DNA from 2 places in the Nonomuraea sp. NPDC050536 genome. Region 1 is predicted to be linked to the other one. Evidence: riboswitches for the same ligand, from Rfam matches in the RefSeq annotation. Region 1 holds a riboswitch; the other holds the start of a gene.
What was found. A riboswitch is a leader RNA that binds a small molecule or an ion and turns the genes downstream of it on or off. The one in region 1 is predicted to bind thiamine pyrophosphate.
Positions count from the first base shown of each region.

Region 2: it holds a riboswitch for thiamine pyrophosphate, as region 1 does, so the genes downstream of both, ACIBHX_RS42335 (purine-cytosine permease family protein) here and thiC (phosphomethylpyrimidine synthase ThiC) in region 1, are expected to answer to the same signal.

Region 1 is NZ_JBITHD010000019.1:121,306-124,396, reverse strand. It holds gene ACIBHX_RS39855 (DUF917 domain-containing protein) at 1-353, shown strand, start outside; gene ACIBHX_RS39850 (PucR family transcriptional regulator) at 350-1,783, shown strand; TPP riboswitch at 1,898-2,011, shown strand; gene thiC (phosphomethylpyrimidine synthase ThiC) at 2,004-3,091, shown strand, end outside.
Region 2 is NZ_JBITHD010000022.1:77,918-81,008, reverse strand. It holds gene ACIBHX_RS42335 (purine-cytosine permease family protein) at 1-1,278, opposite strand, end outside; TPP riboswitch at 1,268-1,381, opposite strand; gene ACIBHX_RS42330 (rhodanese-like domain-containing protein) at 1,460-1,783, opposite strand; gene ACIBHX_RS42325 (Fpg/Nei family DNA glycosylase) at 1,791-2,669, opposite strand; gene ACIBHX_RS42320 (TenA family protein) at 2,710-3,091, opposite strand, start outside.

The sequences.
Region 1 (3,091 bases):
GGCGGTCGCTCGGGACGGGCCGCGTCGTGGAGGTGATCAGGCAGCCGGGCGGCCGCGGCGTGGTCAGCGTGCTCGGCGACGGAGGTCCGGTGCTGCGGGTGGAGATGGAGAACGAGTTCCAGGCCGTCTTCGCCGACGGCGTCCCCGTCGCGACCACGCCTGACGTCATCTGCCTGCTCGAGGCCAGGACCGGCCGGCCGCTCGGCTGCGACGAGGTGGTGCGCGGGCCGCGCGTCGAGGTGCTGCAGCTGCCCTGCCCGGCCTTCTGGCGCCGCACGGACAAGCTGGCCCAGGTCTCGCCCGCCGCCTTCGGCATCGACGTGCCACCACGGCTGATGGAGGGTCCGGCATGAACGTCGCCGACCTGCTCGACCGGGCCGACCTCGTGGTACTGGGCGGGCCCCTCGACAGCGGGCGCCAGGTCACCGGCGTGTCCGTGACCGAGCCCTTCCTCGGAGCGCTGGCCGTACGTCTCGACGGGGAGCGGACCGGGTGGCGGCTGGACGCCGACCTGAACCGCGCGGCCGAGGCAGGAGCCGCCGCGCTCGTCGTGCCGGGCGACGAGCCGCTGCTGCGTGGCACGCTGCTGCTGGCCGACCGCCTGCGCACGCCCGTGCTCGGCTGCCTGGGCGATCCGCTGGAGACGGCGGTACGGCTGGCCGTCCTGCTCGCGGCACCGGAGGTGGACGTGGCCCGGCGCGTGCTGGCCGCGCACCAGGTGCTCGACGCGGGCGGGCTCACCCTGGCCGAGCTACGCGACAGGGCCAGCGAGGTGTTGCACGCCGAGGTCACCGTGCTGGCCAGGGACGGCGCCGCGCTGCTCGGCCCCGCGGTGACGGCGCAGGTCAGGGTCGCGCTGCCGGTGCGCCAGCGGCTGGCGGGCGGCGGCGTGGCCGTGCCCGTGCTCGCCCCCGACGGCCGCAGCGCCGAGCTCTGGCTGGTCAGCCCCGGTACGGCGGGCGACGAGGAGGTCCTGGCCGTGGCCGCGGGAGCCGCGCAACGCTCGCTCGCGCTGCGCAGGGTCGAGCTGGAGCGCGACGCCCGCCGCCGTTCCGGCCTGCTCGGCGAGCTGCTCCAGTCGGGCGACGACGCGGGCCCGTCGCTGCGCAGGCGCGCGGCCGAGGCGGGCTGGGCGCTGGACGGCTGGCACACCGGCATCCGCTTCGGCGCCAGCCGGCCCGTCGACGTGGTGACCTCCACGAGCGACATCGTCTCCGCCCTGGCCGCGGAGGGGATCGAGGCGGTCGTGGTCGCCGAGGACGGCGGCTGGGTGGCGTGGGTGACCACCACCGCCGAGCCCGGCACCGACGCCGTCGATCGGCTCGCCGCCGGGGTACGGCAGGCGCAGCGCCACCTGGCCGACCTGGACCTGCTCGTCGGCATGGCCAGGCCGCACCCGGGCCCCGGCGGCATCGCCCGCACCCTGTCGGAGGCCCGCGACGCCGCCCGCCTGGCCGGGTCCCGGGCGGAGACGGGCAGGTTCCTGCACGTGGACCGGCTCGGGCTGGCCCAGCTCCTGCTCGCCTGGACCCGCACCGACACCTTCGTGCCCGCGGCCAGATCGCTCCTGGCCACCCTCTCGCCCGAACTGGTCGAAACGCTCACGGTCTACCTGGACGCCGAGTCCTCCCTGATCGAGGCCGCGGCCGTGCTGGGCGTCCACCGCAACACCATCGCCCGGCGGGTCGCCAGGATCGAGAGCCTCCTCGGCGTCGACCTCGCCGACGCGGACACCCGCCTCGCCCTCCACCTGGCCTGCCGCGTCAGCACCTCCCCCTCCTAGCTCCGGTCATGGCAGGTCGGACCAGGTGACCAGTCCGTGGCTCCGCTGAAATCTGCCGGACGGCATACGCGCCGCCCCTTGCGCGGACCCGGGTGTTCCGGGTTACGGTGGGCGCCGACCGAACGCGGGAGCCCGGTGTGACCGGGCTGAGAGGACGGCTACATCAGCCGCCGACCGCCAGAACCTGCTCCGGGTAATGCCGGCGAAGGGAGTTTCCGCGATGAGCGACGCGTGCTTTTCCAAGATCTACTCTGGTGATCTTCGCGTGCCGATGCGGCTGGTGCACCTGTCCGACGGCACGAGCGTCACGCTCTACGACACGTCCGGGCCCTACACCGACCCGGACGTGCAGGTCGACGTCGCCCGGGGCCTGGCGCCGCTGCGCGAGGGGTGGATCCTCGACCGGAGCGACGTCGCGCGCTACGGAGGAAGGCCCGTGCCGGCCGGGCTCCAGGGCGAGCGGCGGCACCCGCTGCGCGCCACCGGGGCGCCGGTGACCCAGCTCGCCTACGCCAGGCGCGGCCAGATCACCAAGGAGATGGAGTTCGTCGCGGTCCGCGAGGGCGTCACGCCCGAGTTCGTCCGCACCGAGGTGGCGGCGGGCAGGGCGATCATCCCGGCCAACGTCAACCACCCCGAATCCGAGCCCATGATCATCGGCCGCAACTTCCTCGTGAAGATCAACGCCAACATCGGCAACTCCGCGGTCACCTCCTCCATCCAGGAGGAGGTGGAGAAGATGACCTGGGCCACCCGCTGGGGCGCCGACACCGTCATGGACCTGTCCACCGGCCGCGACATCCACACCACCCGCGAGTGGATCATCCGCAACTCACCGGTGCCGATCGGCACCGTCCCGATCTACCAGGCGCTGGAGAAGGTCGACGGGCGCCCGGAGGAGCTGTCGTGGGAGATCTACCGCGACACCCTCGTCGAGCAGTGCGAGCAGGGCGTCGACTACGTCACCGTGCACGCGGGGGTACGGCTGGCCCACGTGCCCCTCACCGCCGGGCGCAAGACCGGCATCGTCTCGCGCGGCGGCGCGATCATGGCCGCCTGGTGCCTGGCGCACCACCGGGAGAGCTTCCTGTACGAGCATTTCGAGGAGATGTGCGAGCTGCTCGCCTCCTACGACGTGGCCTTCTCCCTGGGTGACGGGCTGCGCCCCGGCTCGATCGCCGACGCCAACGACGAGGCCCAGTTCGCCGAGCTGCGCACTCTCGGCGAGCTCAGCGGGCTCGCGCGCGCCCACGACGTCCAGGTCATGATCGAGGGCCCCGGCCACGTACCCATGCACAAGATCAAGGA
Region 2 (3,091 bases), on a different contig from region 1:
CAGCGTCACCAGCGCTGCCACCAGCGCCGCGCCGAGCGCGCCGTTCATCCACGGCTGCCTGATCGCATCGCGCATGGGCTGCCAGAAGGCGTCCCATGCCTCGACGGTCGGCGTGGACGTGGTCAGCCAGTAGGCGACGAACCCCAGCGCCCAGGGGATCAGCATGGACCAGCGGGCGGGCGCCTCCTCGGAGGTGTCCCAGTTCCTGGCCCCACCGAGCAGGAAGTAGTCGACGGCCAGCACGGCGAACATCGGCACGAACACCGCCCCGATCACGCCGAGGAAGGCGCCGTAGGAGTTCACGTCCACCAGCAGGGCGATCCCGACGGTGATCACGCCGATCGTGCCGGAGAGAATGCGCCGGTCGATCCGAGGCAGCAGGTTCTGCAGCGACATGGTCGTGGAGTAGTTGTTGGCGAAGGACTGGTCGGTCTCGCGCAGGATCAGGATCGAGAAGAACAGCACTCCCAGCGGCGCCGCGATGAACGGTGTGAACCCCTCGCCCATCGCCACCGCGTAGATCCCCAGCCCCAGGCAGGCGACCTGGGCGATGCTGTAACCGCCGACCACGCCGGTGAAGGCGGCTCCGCTGGAGCGCGAGTGCCGGGCGAAGTCGGCCGCCATCGGCACCCACGACACCGACAGCGCGATCACGTAGTCCACGGCGGGCGCGAACGCCGTCCAGGATCCCCCGCTCTGCGGAGGGGCCTCCCGCAGGAACGCCACGGCGAACCAGACGAGCGAGACGATCACTCCGATAGTGACGTAGCGCCGCAGGATCCTGACCGCTCCCAGCGGCCAGATGGTTAGCGCGGTCGTGAGCGCCCCCGCCGCGATCACCAGCAGCCAGTACGGCACGGCCGCCCCGAACACGGCCTGGGCGGAAGTGGCGATCACCCAGAGCTCGAAGGCGCCCCAGCCGAGCATCTGCACGATGTTCAGCGCCGTGGGCAGGTAGGAGAGCCTGGCTCCGAACAGGCCGCGGAGCAGGACCATCGCCGGCCGCCCCGTCTGGGTGCCGGGGATCGCGGACAGGCCCACCATGGCCGATCCGATCAGGCTCCCGACGACCGCCGCGACCAGCGCAGCGGGCACCGAGAGCCGCAGGCCCTTGATCGGTTCGAGGAGCAGCAGCGCTCCTGAGAAGCCCAGGAGGCTGACGCCGAGGTTGGCCCACAGCGCCCCCTGGTCGAGCACGCCGAGGGTCTTGGGCGGCGGAGCGCCCTCGAGGGTCAGCGGAACTTCGGCATGCTTCGCATCATCGACGACGTCCGTCATCGCACTCTCCCTACGCCGGCATTACCCGGACAGGTTCATGCGGTCGGCAGCAGCGGTATCTGCCCTCTCAGCCTGGTTGCCCCAAGCTCCCGCGGTTCAGCTGTGATCGCCCGCCGGTTTGTCCTGGCGTGCGCCCCTATGATGCACCATTCCCCCTCGGGCAACTACCCCCCGGGGAGAGCTAGGCCACGAAGGGCGGCTGACCGGACTCGCTGACCATCTGCTTGCCGGAGGCCTCCCAGGACTGCATGCCGCCGCCCACGTTGACGGCCTCGTGCCCGAGCTGGGTCAGCCACGCCGCGACCTGGAACGAGCGGCCGCCCACCCGGCACACCACGTAAACGGTGCGGTCGGCGGGGACCTCGTCCACCCTGCCCTGGATCTCGGACATCGGGATGTGCACGGCCTCGGGCGCGTGTCCCGCCACCCATTCCTCCTGCTCGCGCACGTCGAGTAGGTAGCCGTCGGCCGGGAAGTCGCCGGCTTCGATCTCGGGAACCGTCATGCTTCCATCATTTCAGCAGCTTGGACATGCGGCGGTCGGCCAGCGGCTTCCCACCGGTCTGGCAGGTCGGGCAGTACTGCAGCGAGGAGTCGGCGAACGACACCTCGCGGATCGTGTCGCCGCACACGTCGCACGGCTGCCCGGCCCTGTTGTGCACGCGCAGCCCGGACTTCTTCTCGGCCTTGAGGTCCTTGGCCGCCAGCCCGTGCGCCCGCTCGACGGCGTCCCTGAGCGTGGTCACGATGGCCTCGTGCAGGTCGGCGACCTGTGCGTCGGTCAGCGAGGACGCGATCTTGAACGGCGACATCTTCGCCGCGTGCAGCACCTCGTCGGAGTAGGCGTTGCCGATCCCCGCGATCACCTTCTGGTCGCGCAGCAACCCCTTGATCTGCGTACGGCTACCGCCCAAGATCCCCTTGAGCACCTCGACCGTGAACGCCTCGCCCAGCGGGTCGGGCCCGAGCGTGGCGATGCCGGGCACCTCATGCGGATCCTTGGTGACATAGACGGCCAGCCGTTTCTGCGTGCCCGCCTCGGTCAGCTCGAACCCCGGCGCCAGGCCCAGCTCGTTCGGCGACAGCCGTACCCGGACCGCGAGAGGACCCTTGCCGGGGCGGACCGGCTTGGCGCCGGACAGATCCTCCCTCCAACGCAGCCAGCCCGCCCTGGCCAGGTGGAAGATCAGGTGCAGCCCGTCACAGTCCAGGTCGAGGAACTTGCCGTGCCTGGACACGGCGGTGAGCGTCAGGCCGCTCAGCGCGCTGACCGGCGGATCGAAGGTCTTCAGCGCCTGGAAGGCCACCACGTCGACGCCGAGGATCGAGTGGCCGACGGCCCGCTCGCGCAGGAAGTCGGTGAGCGATGCCACTTCGGGAAGTTCCGGCATGCCACCAGGGTAAGGGCACTGTCCACAGGCTGTGGACGGGTTAGGGCACGTCCCAGAACGCCAGCTCGTGCGCCATGCCCTGGGTGAACAGCTCCCTGGCCCGTCCCTGATCGGGGGCGGCCTCGTCGATCATCTGGGCGATGCGCTCGGCCAGCGTCGCGAACCCCGGGTCGGCGTAGGTGTCCACCCAGGCCCGGTAGCGCGACTCGGCCGGCGGGTTCTCGGCCAGCTTCCTGCCGAGCATCGAGTAGCCCCACATGCACGGGTAGAGCGCGGCCAGGCCCTCGGCGTAATCGGCCGCCGCGTCGAGGAGGAAAGCGGTGTAGGCCGCGCAGGCGGGCCCCTTGACCGCGCCGTCGAGGTCGGCGCCGAACTCCGCCGACATGGACCTGTGCAGGTTCAGCTCATCGTGGAAGGTGGTG